3 regions of the Streptomyces flavovariabilis genome follow, and region 1 is predicted to be linked to each of the others. Evidence: predicted binding sites of a transcription regulator. Region 1 holds the regulator's gene; each other region holds the start of a gene.
What was found. Region 1 encodes HrcA, which represses chaperone genes, less so after heat shock. Its sites were predicted from a motif close to TTNGCACTCNGNNNNNCNGAGTGCNAA; they were not measured.

Region 1 (4,581 bases):
CGACGTGGACGATGAGGTCGCCGCGTCCGCCGCCGCGCAGGTGCGTGACACCGCGGCTGTGCAGCGGGATCGACTGGCCGGACTGGGTGCCCGGGCGGATGTCGACCTCCTCCAGGCCGTCCAGCGTCTCCAGCGGCACCTTCGTGCCGAGGGCGGCCGCCGTCATCGGGAGCGTGACCGTGCAGTGCAGGTCGTCGCCGCGCCGCTGGAACTGCGAGTGGGGCAGTTCGTGGATCTCGACGTACAGGTCACCCGCGGGACCGCCGCCGGGGCCGACCTCGCCCTCGCCGGCGAGCTGGATCCGTGTGCCGTTGTCGACACCGGCCGGGATCTTCACCGTGAGCGTGCGGCGGGAGCGGACGCGGCCGTCGCCCGCGCACTCGGGGCACGGCGTCGGGACGACCGTGCCGAAGCCCTGGCACTGCGGGCAGGGGCGGGAGGTCATGACCTGGCCCAGGAAGGACCGGGTGACCTGCGAGACCTCACCGCGGCCGCGGCACATGTCGCACGTCTGGGCGGAGGTGCCCGGGGCCGCGCCCTCACCGCTGCAGGTGTTGCACACGACGGCCGTGTCGACCTGGATGTCCTTCGTCGTACCGAAGGCCGCCTCGTCGAGCTCGATCTCGATGCGGATCATCGCGTCCTGGCCGCGGCGGGTGCGCGAGCGCGGTCCGCGCTGCGACGCCGTGCCGAAGAACGCGTCCATGATGTCCGAGAAGTTCCCGAACCCACCGGCTCCGAAGCCGCCCGCGCCGCCGCCGGCCTGCGAGAGCGGGTCGCCGCCGAGGTCGTAGACCTGCTTCTTCTGCGGGTCCGACAACACCTCGTAAGCGGCGTTGATCTCCTTGAACCGCTCCTGGGTCTTCGGATCGGGGTTGACGTCCGGGTGCAGCTCGCGCGCGAGCCGCCGGAAGGCCTTCTTGATCTCTTCCTGCGACGCGTCGCGGCGCACGCCGAGTACGGCGTAGTAGTCCGTGGCCACTACGACTCCGCCAGGATCTGTCCGACGTACCGTGCCACTGCGCGTACCGCTCCCATCGTTCCCGGGTAGTCCATGCGGGTCGGTCCGACCACGCCGAGCTTGGCGAGTGCCTCGCCGCCCGAACCGTAGCCGACCGACACGACGGACGTGGAGTTGAGTCCTTCGTGGGCGTTCTCGTGACCGATCCGTACGGTCACGCCCGGATCCTGCGCCTCGCCGAGCAGCTTCAGGAGCACCACCTGCTCCTCCAGCGCCTCCAGCACCGGCCGGATCGTGAGGGGGAAGTCATGCCCGAAGCGGGTCAGATTGGCGGTGCCGCCGATCATCAGCCGCTCCTCGTTCTCCTCGACGAGCGTCTCCAGAAGTGTGGAGAGCACCGTAGAGACCGTACCCCGGTCCTCGTGCTCGAACGCCTCCGGGAGATCCTCCACCAGACTCGGCACATCCGCGAAACGGCGGTTCGCCACGCGGCTGTTGAGGCGCGCGCGCAGATCCGCGAGCGAGGCCTCGCCGAACGGCGCCGGGCAGTCGACCACACGCTGCTCGACCCGCCCGGTGTCCGTGATCAGCACGAGCATCACGCGCGCGGGCGCGAGGGAGAGCAACTCCACATGCCGCACGGTCGAGCGGGTCAGCGACGGGTACTGCACGACGGCGACCTGGCGCGTGAGCTGCGCGAGCAGCCGTACCGTACGCGCCACGACGTCGTCGAGGTCGACGGCACCCTCGAGGAAGTTCTGGATCGCGCGCCGCTCGGGCGCGGTCATCGGCTTGACGCCGGCGAGCTTGTCGACGAACAGCCGGTAGCCCTTGTCGGTGGGGATGCGCCCGGCACTGGTGTGCGGCTGGGCGATGTACCCCTCGTCCTCGAGGGCCGCCATGTCGTTGCGGACGGTGGCCGGGGAGACGCCGAGGCTGTGCCGCTCGGTGAGGGCCTTGGAGCCCACCGGCTCCTCGGTGCCGACGTAGTCCTGAACGATGGCGCGCAGCACCTGAAGCCTGCGTTCACTGAGCATCGCGCACACCTCCAGATGTCTCCGCCTGCTGCCCTGCCGGTCCGGCCTGGCACTCTGCGTGTGCGAGTGCCAGCATTCCCCGGCCCAGTGTACGGCGGTGGGGTACACCCCCGGCAAGGCTGGTCGTGCGGCGCCGTGCCCCGAGCGGGGCGCACCGCTAGCGTCGCCGTATGACGGTGACTTGGGAAGACCTCGGATGGGAGCGCGTGGCCGCCGGGGTGGGGCGGTGCCGGCTGCCGGTGTGGGACTGCACGGCGGGGCTGGTCGCCGGTGAGGGCGCGGTCCTCTTGATCGACGCGGGATCGAGCCTCGCCGAGGGCGCGAAGTTGCGCGCGCAGGCGCGGGCGCTCACCGGCCACCGTGTGACGCATCTCGCTCTGACGCATCCGCACTTCGACCATGTCTTCGGGGCGGCGGCGTTCACCGACGCGGAGGTGTTCGGCGCGGTGGGCGTGGACGCGGTGCTGACGCGGGTGCGGGACCGGGAGGAGCTGTGCGCGGACGCGGTGCGCAACGGCCTGGCGGCGCCCACGGCCGGGGAGGCGGCGGAGCGGCTGGCAGCGCCCGGCCACCTGGTCTCCGGCGAGTGGACCCTCGACCTGGGCGGCGGCCGGCAGGTGCTGCTGGCGAACGTCGGCCCGGGGCACACCGCGCACGACCTGGCGGTGCTGGTGCCGGGCGATCCGGAAGTGGTGTTCTGCGGTGACCTGGTCGAGGAGTCCGGCGAGCCCCAGGCGGGCCCCGACGCGGTGCCGTCGCACTGGCCTGCCGCCCTGGACCGGCTGCTCGACCTGGGCGGCGAGGACGCGGTGTACGTACCCGGTCACGGAGCGGTGGTGGACGCGGCGTTCGTGCGGGCGCACCGGGACGCGCTGGCGGCGCGTTTCGGCGTGTCGCGGTGATCGCCGTGCGCCTTCTCCTATCGTCATTCGAATGCGCCAGTACTCCGCCGACCTGACCCCGCCGTGGAAGAAGCCGACGCCGGTGCCCGAGGTCGCGGCGGAGCCGGGCCTCGTGGTGGAGGAGCCGGGGACCGGCTTCTGCGGCGCGGTGATCCGCTGCGAGGCGGGCACGGTGACCCTGGAGGACCGCTTCGGCAAGCACCGGGTGTTCCCGATGGAGCCGGGCGGCTTCCTGCTGGAGGGCAGGGTGGTGACCCTGGTTCGCCCCTCGCCGGGCGGCCCCGCGCGTCCCGCCCGCACGGCCTCCGGTTCGGTGGCCGTCCCCGGCGCACGCGCCCGCGTGGCCCGCGCCGGCCGCATCTACGTCGAGGGCCGCCACGACGCCGAGCTGGTGGAGAAGGTGTGGGGCGACGACCTGCGCATCGAGGGCGTGGTCGTGGAGTACCTGGAGGGCGTCGACGACCTCCCCTCGATCGTCGACTCCTTCGCCCCCGGCCCGGACGCGCGGTTGGGCGTCCTGGTCGACCACCTGGTCCCGGGCAGCAAGGAATGGCACATCGCCCAGTCCGTCACCAGCGACCACGCCCTGGTCGTCGGCCACCCGTACATCGACATCTGGGAGGCGGTGAAACCGTCGTCCCTGGGCATCGGCTCCTGGCCCCGGGTACCGCGCGGCCAGGACTGGAAGACGGGTGTGTGCCGCGCCCTGGGCTGGCCGGAGAACACGGGGGCGGCCTGGCAGCGGATCCTGTCGGGGGTGCGGTCGTACAAGGACCTGGAGCCGGAGCTGCTGGGCAGAGTGGAAGAGCTGATCGACTTCGTGACGGCGTAGCTACGCAGCTGCGGGCAATCGTGCCGCCAAGGGCGATGGGGGTCCCCCTGCTCGAGCGAAGCCGAGAGCTTGGGGGAGGGTGGGCGCAGCGGCACCCCGCTACGCCGGGCTGCGAAACCCCCCGGCCTCAGCACGAACACCGAGCACCTCAGTCCACCAGATCCCGCACGACCCCGTCGGCCCGCAACCGCCCCCGCAGTGTCAGCACGGCCCGGCCCTCCTCGTAGGGACCTTCCTGCAGCAGTCCGTCCGACAGGGCCTTGCGTGAGGCCGCCAGCCCCTCCTCGCGCAGCAGGGAGAGCGGCACCCCCTCCCGCAGACGCAGCTCCAGCAGAATCCGTTCGACCCGCCGGTCCTCCTCGCTCAGAAGCTCCCGTCCGGCCCCCGGCGACCTCCCCGAAGCCAGCGCAGCCGCATACGCGCCCGGATGCTTCACGTTCCACCACCGCACCCCGCCCACATGACTGTGCGCACCGGGCCCGGCCCCCCACCAGTCGGCTCCCCGCCAGTACAGCTCGTTGTGCAGGCACCGCGCGGCCCGCGAGGTCGCCCAGTTCGACACCTCGTACCACTCGAAGCCCGCGCCGGAGAGCACCTCGTCCGCGATCAGGTACCGGTCGGCGTGCACGTCGTCGTCCGTCATGGGCACCTCGCCCCGCCGAATCCGCCGCGCCAGCTGCGTCCCCTCCTCGACGATCAACGCGTAGGCGCTGACGTGGTCCGGTCCGGCGCCCAGCACCGCGTCCAGCGACGCCCGCCAGTCGTCGTCGGACTCCCCCGGCGTGCCGTAGATCAGGTCGAGGTTCACATGCTCGAACCCGGCCCTCCGGGCCTCCGCCACACACGCCT
Region 2 (4,581 bases), on a different contig from region 1:
GGCAGGTTGCGCACCTTCTCGACGATGACGCCGCCCTCGAGACCACCGTTGACGGCGATCTGCTTCAGCGGGGCCTCCAGCGCGAGCTTCACGGCGTTGGCGCCGGTCGCCTCGTCACCCTCGAGGTCCAGCTTCTCGAAGACCGTGGAGGCCTGGAGCAGGGCCACGCCACCACCGGCGACGATGCCCTCCTCGACGGCCGCCTTGGCGTTGCGCACGGCGTCCTCGATGCGGTGCTTGCGCTCCTTGAGCTCCACCTCGGTGGCGGCACCGGCCTTGATGACCGCGACACCGCCGGCGAGCTTCGCCAGGCGCTCCTGGAGCTTCTCGCGGTCGTAGTCCGAGTCGCTGTTCTCGATCTCGGCGCGGATCTGGTTGACCCGGCCCTGGACCTGGTCGGCGGAGCCGGCACCGTCGACGATGGTGGTCTCGTCCTTGGTGATGACGACCTTGCGGGCCTTGCCCAGGAGGTCGATCGTGGCGTTCTCCAGCTTGAGGCCGACCTCCTCGGAGATCACCTCGCCGCCGGTGAGGATGCCGATGTCCTGCAGCATCGCCTTGCGGCGGTCGCCGAAGCCCGGGGCCTTGACGGCGACGGACTTGAAGGTGCCGCGGATCTTGTTGACGACCAGGGTCGACAGGGCCTCGCCCTCGACGTCCTCGGCGATGATCAGCAGCGGCTTGCCCGACTGCATGACCTTCTCCAGGAGCGGGAGCAGGTCCTTGACGTTGGAGATCTTGGAGTTCGCGATCAGGATGTACGGGTCGTCGAGGACGGCCTCCATACGCTCCATGTCGGTGGCGAAGTACGCCGAGATGTAGCCCTTGTCGAAGCGCATACCCTCGGTGAGCTCAAGCTCCAGACCGAAGGTCTGGGACTCCTCGACGGTGATGACGCCTTCCTTGCCGACCTTGTCCATGGCCTCGGCGATGAGCTCGCCGATCTGGGTGTCGGCGGCGGAGATGGAGGCCGTGGAGGCGATCTGCTCCTTGGTCTCGACGTCCTTCGCCTGCTCCAGCAGGGCGGCGGAGACGGCCTCGACGGCACGCTCGATACCGCGCTTGAGGGCCATCGGGTTGGCGCCGGCGGCTACGTTGCGCAGGCCCTCCTTGACCAGGGCCTGGGCGAGAACGGTCGCGGTGGTCGTACCGTCACCGGCGACGTCGTCCGTCTTCTTGGCGACTTCCTTGACCAGCTCGGCGCCGATCTTCTCGTACGGGTCCTCGAGCTCGATCTCCTTGGCGATGGAGACACCATCGTTGGTGATCGTGGGCGCGCCCCACTTCTTCTCGAGGACGACGTTGCGGCCCTTGGGGCCGAGCGTCACCTTGACGGCGTCCGCGAGCTGGTTCATGCCGCGCTCGAGGCCGCGCCGCGCCTCCTCGTCGAACGCGATGATCTTGGCCATGTGAAGTGGTCCCTCCAGGACTGGGGGTGATTACTTCGGACCGCGCCCGCGCCCGCGACGGACGGCTCGCTTGCCTCGTGGTTCCTTCCCACCAGGCCTGCGGGCCTCACCGACCCGGTCCTTACGTTGTCACTCTCACCTTCAGAGTGCTAACGCAATGATTAGCACTCGACCCCCGAGAGTGCAAGGCGCGCTCGCGAAGCGAGTGCTCGTCGAGGGGTGGTGGTCGGGTGACGGCGGGCGCAAGCGCCTCCCGGGGATCGGGCAGGGGGGCAGCCCCCGGCGAACACCGCCCGGCGCGCCTTCGAACAGGCCGAAGGGCCCGCACCCCGGGGGGTACGGGCCCTTCTGAGAAGACCGGTCGCTTGTGCGTTGGTCGTGGTGCGCGTTCAGGCAGAGACGCGAACCATGTCGGCCTGCGGTCCCTTCTGACCCTGCGAGATCTCGAACTCGACCCGCTGGCCCTCTTCAAGGGTGCGGTAGCCGTCCATCTGAATCGCGCTGTAGTGGACGAAAACATCCGCACCACCGTCGACCGCGATGAAGCCGTACCCCTTCTCCGCGTTGAACCACTTGACGGTGCCCTGAGCCATGCCTAACTCCCCTATTACTGGCCCTTGCACAGATCCACACTTCGCGGATCCGGGTCAGACCTCACCCCCCACGGTTGGGGGCGTGCGCCGGAACGCGTCGACCGCGGCTGAATGTATCTGTCCAACTGCCGTCTGCAACAGGTCAATCGGACGAGAATTCTGGACGCGCAGGGTCCGGAATGTAGGGAGAATTCGCCCGACTTCAGGGCAAGTCGGGCCACACAAAAAGAACAAAAGCCGCGAAAGACGCGCACACTTTGGCTACATCTTGTCGGGCTCGCGGCAGGAATTCAGGGTTCCGGTCACGAGATCCGGAACGCGTTCCCCAACTGTACCGCGCTCAATCACACAGAATTGCCCCCTCCGCTTCTCTCACGGAGGGGGCAATTCGATACACGCTCGGTGACCGGAATTACTCAAGGTAACAACCAAGCCGGTCGACCGGATTCAGCCGCCGGCGACGGCGGGAATGATCGACACGCCGGCGCCGTCCGGCGTCGCCGTCTCCAGACCCTGTTCGAACCGCACGTCGTCGTCGTTGACGTACACGTTGACGAACCGGCGCAGCTTGCCCTGGTCGTCGAGCACCCGGGCGGCGATCCCGGTGTGGTTCTTCTCCAGATCGGCGATGACCTCACCGAGGGTCCCGCCGTCGGCGGATACTTCGGCCTGCCCGCCGGTGTAGGTACGCAGGATGGTGGGGATGCGAACGGTGACGCTCATGACTTCAAAACCTCCGGTTGGATATCGCACCTAGGGGCGCGGGGAACTGCGCGACCAACCCCCACCGGCCCGCAGCGATCGACGACGCTCAGACGAGCCCGGCCTCGCGGAAAGAATCAAGGTTGGGACGAATGGTCGCGGTCAGCCCGGTCCCCGCCACCGCATCCAGCGTCTTCAGACCGTCCCCGGTGTTGAGCACGACAGTGGTCTTGGTGGGGTCGAGCAACCCGTTCTCGATCAACTTGCGCGTCACGCCCACCGTCACACCACCGGCGGTCTCCGCGAAGATCCCCTCGGTCCGGGCGAGCAGCTTGATCGCGTCGACGACCTGCTCGTCGTTCACATCCTCCACCGCACCGCCCGTACGGCGCGCGATGTCGAGGACGTAGGGCCCGTCCGCCGGGTTGCCGATGGCCAGGGACTTGGCGATGGTGTCCGGCTTCTGCGGCCGCACCACGTCGTGTCCGGCCTTGTACGCCGTCGACACCGGCGAGCAGCCCTCGGCCTGCGCGCCGAAGATCTTGTACGGCTTGTCCTCGACCAGACCGAGCTTGATCAGCTCCTGCAGACCCTTGTCGATCTTCGTGAGCTGCGAGCCGGAGGCGATCGGCACCACGAGCTGGTCCGGCAGCTGCCAGCCGAGCTGCTCGCAGATCTCGTACGCGAGCGTCTTGGAACCCTCCGCGTAGTACGGCCGGAGGTTGACGTTGACGAAGCCCCAGCCCTCGCCGGCCGGGTCGCCGATCAGCTCGGAGCAGAAGCGGTTCACGTCGTCGTAGTTGCCCTCGATGCCGACGAGCTCGCCGCCGTAGACCGCGGCCATGACGACCTTGCCCTGCTCCAGGTCGTGCGGGATGAACACGCAGGAGCGGAAGCCGGCGCGGGCCGCGGCGGCACCCACCGCACCGGCGAGGTTGCCGGTGGAGGAGCAGGAGAGCGTGGTGAAGCCGAAGGCGCGGGCGGCCTCGATGGCCTGGGCGACGACACGGTCCTTGAAGGAGTGCGTCGGGTTGCCGGAGTCGTCCTTGACGAACAGCTTGCCGGCGTCGACACCCAGCTCACGCGCGAGGTTGTCGGCCCTGACGAGCTTGGTCCAGCCCGGGTTGATGTTCGGCTTGTCCGCCACGTCGGCCGGGACCGGCAGGAGCGGGGCGTACCGCCAGATGTTCGCCGGGCCCGCTTCGATGCGCTTGCGGAGCTCCTCGGCGTCGTAGGACGAGAAGTCGTAGGCGATCTCCAGCGGACCGAAACACTCCTCGCACGCGAAGACCGGGCCGAGGGGGACGCGGTGACCGCACTCGCGGCAGCTCAGCGCCGCGGCGGGACCGAGGTCTACGGTGGAGTCAGTGGTGCTTGCAACAGTCTGCACAGCCATGTGAGGCGAGGCCCTTCCTCATCTTCCTCACGACGCATTTCGCCGCGAGACGGATTTGGCACCTTCCCTAGCCGGGAGCCTCGCGAAGTGGTCGCCAGTGACCTACGAGTACCGACTGGAGGGTTGCCGGGGCTTCATCGGGCCGTTTCCCTCTGCCCCTCTGGATGAGCTGTATGTGGTTGTAGGCGGCGGGTGACCCCGGACATGCGATGGTCATCCGCGTTGTTCAAGACTGTAACCGACGACCAGGACAGTTGAGATAGTCGTCCGAACCGCGAGATGGATCACAGTCCCTCCCGCCTGGAGTACGCAGAGGAGCCGCCACGGTGCTGGAAGAAGTCGAGCGCTGGCTGAGCACCCGTTCCTGGTCTGCGACCGATCGCCCCCTCCACCAGGTCCTGGCCGCCAAGCAGCGCACGGGCCGGACGGTCAGCGTCGTGCTGCCCGCGCTCAACGAGGAGGCGACGGTCGGTGACATCGT
Region 3 (4,581 bases), on a different contig from region 1:
GGCCGACCTCCTCGGAGACGACCGTGGCGCCGGTGAGGACCGCCAGGTCCTGCAGCATCGCCTTGCGGCGGTCGCCGAAGCCGGGGGCCTTCACGGCGACGGCGTTGAAGGTGCCGCGGATCTTGTTCACGACGAGGGTGGACAGGGCTTCGCCCTCGACGTCCTCGGCGATGATCAGCAGCGGCTTGGAGGCGTTGGACTGGATGACCTTCTCCAGCAGCGGCAGGAGGTCCGCGATGGCGGAGATCTTGCCCTGCGTGATGAGGATGTACGGGTCGTCCAGGACGGCTTCCATGCGCTCCTGGTCCGTCACGAAGTACGGCGACAGGTAGCCCTTGTCGAAGGCCATGCCCTCGGTGAAGTCCAGCTCCAGACCGAAGGTGTTGGACTCCTCGACGGTGATGACACCGTCCTTGCCGACCTTGTCCATCGCCTCGGCGATGAGCTCGCCGACCTGGCTGTCCTGCGCGGACAGGCCGGCGACGGCGGCGATGTCGGACTTCTCGTCGATGGGCCGGGCGGTCGCGAGGAGCTCCTCGGAGACCGCGGCGACGGCCGCGTCGATGCCCTTCTTCAGGGCGGCCGGGGAGGCACCGGCGGCGACGTTCTTCAGGCCCTCGCGTACGAGCGCCTGGGCGAGCACGGTCGCGGTGGTCGTACCGTCACCCGCGATGTCGTTGGTCTTGGTCGCCACCTCCTTGACCAGCTGGGCACCGAGGTTCTCGTACGGGTCCTCGACCTCGACCTCGCGGGCGATGGTCACGCCGTCGTTGGTGATGGTGGGAGCGCCGAACTTCTTGTCGATGACGACGTTGCGGCCCTTGGGGCCGATCGTCACCTTGACCGTGTCGGCAAGCTTGTTGACGCCGCGCTCGAGGGCGCGACGGGCGTCCTCGTCGAACTTCAGGATCTTCGCCATGGGAGCGGTTCAGCCCTCTCGGAAAACGTGGGTGAAACGAACCGCGCCCCCGACGCCCGGCTTCATAAGGTCGCGGGGGCCAGGGGCGCAGTTCGCTGCAATGCTGGTGATGCCGGGTGAATTACTTCTCGACGATCGCGAGCACGTCGCGGGCCGAGAGGACGAGGTACTCCTCGCCGTTGTACTTCACCTCGGTGCCGCCGTACTTGCTGTAGAGCACGACGTCACCGACGGAGACGTCGAGCGGAAGACGGTTGCCGTCCTCGAACCGGCCCGGGCCCACGGCCAGGACGACGCCCTCCTGGGGCTTCTCCTTGGCGGTGTCCGGGATGACCAGGCCAGAGGCGGTGGTCTGCTCGGCGTCGAGCGGCTGGACCACAATGCGGTCCTCGAGCGGCTTGATGGCAACCTTGGAGCTGGTGGTCGTCACGATCCGACCTCCCCCTTCGGAGATCTCACGGGGTTAACTGTCTGAGGTGGCGACCAGGTGGATCCGTCGTCGCGGGTGCCGGACCTGCCCGTCGCTGTGTTGGCACTCTCCAGTGGGGAGTGCCAGAGCCGAGACTATGACTGCGATTAGCACTCGGTCAAGCGGACTGCTAATTGCCGCCCGCGCGTCGGCCAGGTCTTCTCTCCAGGTGGTCCTCCAGCCGCCCCACCCGCAGCCCCCGTTTCCCGATCACCCGCAGCAGGCGTTCGGTCCGTTCCGTCAGGGTCAGGGACCCGGTCTCGGCGGACGGCACCGAGACGATGTCGCCGGGGCGCAGGCCGGGCTCGCCCCGGGTGTACGTCAGTTCTCCGGCGGCGTTCAGGGACGCGCGCCACAGGACGACGGCGGTGATGCCGCAGTCGGCGGCGGCGCGCAGGGTCGTCGTGTCGTAGGTGCCGTAGGGCGGGCGGAAGAGGCGGGGGCTGATGCCGAAGCGGGAGCGGAGCTTGTGCTGCTGGCCGCAGATCTCCGCACGCTGCCCTGCGAAGGGCAGGCCGCGCAGGGCGGAGTGGTCGAGGGTGTGGTTCTGGATGGACACCCCGACCGCGCGCAGCCGGGCGAAGTGGCCGTAGCCGGGCCCCACGACGCTGTCCGTGAGGAACATGCTGACCGGGAGCCGCCGTTCGCGGACGAGGCCGACGAAGCGGGGGTCGCGTTCGGCGCCGTCGTCGTAGGTGAGGAAGACGACCGGGTCGCGGGTGGGGACGCGGTCCACGACGGGCGGCAGCCGGCGGGGATCGCCCACCACGCGTGCCGGGTCCTGCGCCCGGCCGTCGGCGACGCCCGGCCGCTCCCCCGCCGCGCCTGCGCAGCCGGCCAGCAGAGCCGCGCACAGGGCGGCGGCGGCCGGCCGCCTCACAGGTAGTCCTCCAGCCGTCCCACCGCGTACCCCTGAGCCGTGACCTTGTTCAGGAAGCGGCGGATCATGTCGGCCATCGAGCCCTTCCACTGGTCGCGGCCGCGGAAGTGCGTGAGGACGATGTCGCCCGGGTGCAGCCTGCGGTCCGCCTCGCGGTACTCCCAGCGGTCGGCGAAGACCTCCTCGTTCCACAGGGGCACGTGCGTGATGCCGCAGGCCTTGGCCGCGCGCAGGGTCGCCCGGTCATAGCTGCCGAAGGGCGGACGGAAGAGGGCGGGGCGTTTGCCGAACCGCTTCTGCATGTAGCGCTGCATGCCGCAGATCTCACGCTTCTGCGCGCGGTACGACAGGCCGCGCAGGTTGGGGTGATGGAGGGTGTGGTTGTTCAGGACCACGCCCCTGGACTGCATCTTCCGGAAGTAGCGGGTGTCGTCCTTGACCAGGTAGCCGCTGAGGAAGGCCGTGTACGGGATGTCCAGGTCGCTCATCATCCGCAGGAACGCCCGGTCCTTCTCGGCGCCGTCGTCGATGGTGAGGAAGACGACCTTGTCCCGGGTGGGGACCGTGGTGAAGACGGGCGGGAGCTTCCGTTCCCGGTGGCCGTCCACCTCGAACCCCTTGCGGGTCTTGATCCTGGGCTTCCTCGCGGGGGCCGGCGGCGCGGCCAGCGGGACCTTGCGCAGGTCCCAGCGGTGCGCGGCGGCGACCCGGGCGGCGTGCGCGGCGCGCAGCTTGGTGGCGTAGGAGTCGAGCGCGCGGGCCGGGGGCGCGTCGAGGGGCTGCTGGCCGCCGGCCGGGGCGACCTGGTCGCTGCCGCCGTCCTGCGCACAGCCGGAGGCGATGGCGGCGAGGACGAGCACGGCGACGCCGATCCGTACGCCTGCGGGCACACGCCCCGATGCCCGGCTTTTGTCATTTTGTACGACTGCTCGCATGATGCCGGATCCTCGCAGCCCCCTCCCGCCGGACCCGGCCCGACACCGCGGCCGGTGCCCCACCATCCACCGACTGGCCCACACGCCTCCCGCCCGCCGCCGTGGCCGACAATGATCCGGTGAACGACCTCGCTCCCCTCCTCACGCCCGAAGGCCGCGCCCTCCTCGACGAGGTGCGGGACACCGACCCGGCGCAGGAGCTGGCCGTCGCGACCCGGCTGCGCCGCGAGCACCCCGCCGAGCTGGTGTCGGCGGCGCTGGGCCAGGCGCGGCTGCGGCAGCGGGCGGTGGTGAAGTTCGGGGCCGAGGACGCGGCCCGGATGTTCTTCACGCCGAACGGGGTCGAGCAGTCGACCCGGGCGAGTGTCGCGGCCTACCGGGCCCGTCGCATGGCCGACCTGGGCATCACCTCGGTCGCCGACCTGTGCTGCGGCATCGGCGGCGACGCGATCGCGCTGGCCCGCGCCGGAATCCGGGTACTGGCCGTGGACCGGGACCCGCGGACGGCCGCAGCGGCGCGGGCCAACGCCGACGCGCTGGGGCTGGCCGGCCTCGTCGAGGTGCGCGAGGCGGACGTCACGGACGTGGACACGGCCGGGTTCGACGCCGTGTTCGTCGACCCCGCCCGGCGTGGCGGCCGCGGCCGGATCTTCGACCCCGAGGCCTACTCACCGCCCCTGTCCTGGGCGGTCTCCGCCGCCCGCCGGGCCTCCCGGGCCGCCGCGCTGAAGATCGCCCCCGGCGTCCCGCACGAGGCGGTCCCCGAGGACGCCGAGGCCGAGTGGATCTCCGACGGCGGGGACGTCAAGGAGGCGGTGCTGTGGTTCGGCACCGAGCCGGGGGCTGTCCGGGCGACCCTCCTGCCGGGCCCCCGTACCCTGCTCTCCCGCGGCCTGCCCGACCCGGAGGTCCGCCCGCCCGGCCGCTACCTCTACGAACCCGACGGCGCCGTCATCCGCGCCCACCTGGTGGCCGAGGTGGCCGACCAGGTCGAGGGCGGGCTGCTCGACGCGACCATCGCGTACGTCACGGCCGACACCCTGCACCCGACCCCGTACGCCACGGCCTACGAGATCACCGACCATCTGCCCTTCAACGTCAAGAAACTGAAGGCGCTGCTGCGGGAGCGGCAGGTCGGCACGCTGACCGTGAAGAAGCGGGGCTCGGCGGTCGAGCCGGAGGAGCTCCGCAAGAAGGTCAAGCCGCAGGGCCCGCACGCGGCCACGGTGTTCCTGACCCGGGTCGCGGGAGCACCGGCGATGCTCATCGGGCACCCGGCCCGGGCGTAGCCGTCAGGACTGCTCCGCCGCCCGCCTCAGCAACAGTTCCCGCTCCCGCTCGTTCCGGGTCAGGGACGCCGCCCGTTCGAACTCGGCCC

Region 2: the regulator HrcA is predicted to act here: its motif matches at 1,571-1,597, upstream of groL (chaperonin GroEL).
Region 3: the regulator HrcA is predicted to act here: its motif matches at 1,449-1,475, upstream of groES (co-chaperone GroES).

The regions. Positions count from the first base shown of each region.
Region 1 is NZ_JNXD01000001.1:387,360-391,940, reverse strand. Features, by position in the region: gene dnaJ (molecular chaperone DnaJ) at 1-982, opposite strand, end outside; gene hrcA (heat-inducible transcriptional repressor HrcA) at 982-1,998, opposite strand; gene IO24_RS0101675 (MBL fold metallo-hydrolase) at 2,169-2,900, shown strand; gene IO24_RS0101670 (DUF3097 domain-containing protein) at 2,932-3,732, shown strand; gene hemW (radical SAM family heme chaperone HemW) at 3,881-4,581, opposite strand, start outside.
Region 2 is NZ_JNXD01000007.1:59,971-64,551, reverse strand. Features, by position in the region: gene groL (chaperonin GroEL) at 1-1,409, opposite strand, end outside; gene IO24_RS0114835 (cold-shock protein) at 1,799-2,002, opposite strand; gene IO24_RS0114830 (MoaD/ThiS family protein) at 2,450-2,725, opposite strand; gene thrC (threonine synthase) at 2,814-4,100, opposite strand; SAM riboswitch class I at 4,116-4,271, opposite strand; gene IO24_RS0114820 (glucosyl-3-phosphoglycerate synthase) at 4,427-4,581, shown strand, end outside.
Region 3 is NZ_JNXD01000002.1:496,820-501,400, forward strand. Features, by position in the region: gene groL (chaperonin GroEL) at 1-919, opposite strand, end outside; gene groES (co-chaperone GroES) at 1,041-1,349, opposite strand; gene IO24_RS0107235 (polysaccharide deacetylase family protein) at 1,519-2,268, opposite strand; gene IO24_RS0107240 (polysaccharide deacetylase family protein) at 2,265-3,203, opposite strand; gene IO24_RS0107245 (THUMP-like domain-containing protein) at 3,323-4,492, shown strand; gene IO24_RS0107250 (RNA polymerase sigma factor) at 4,496-4,581, opposite strand, start outside.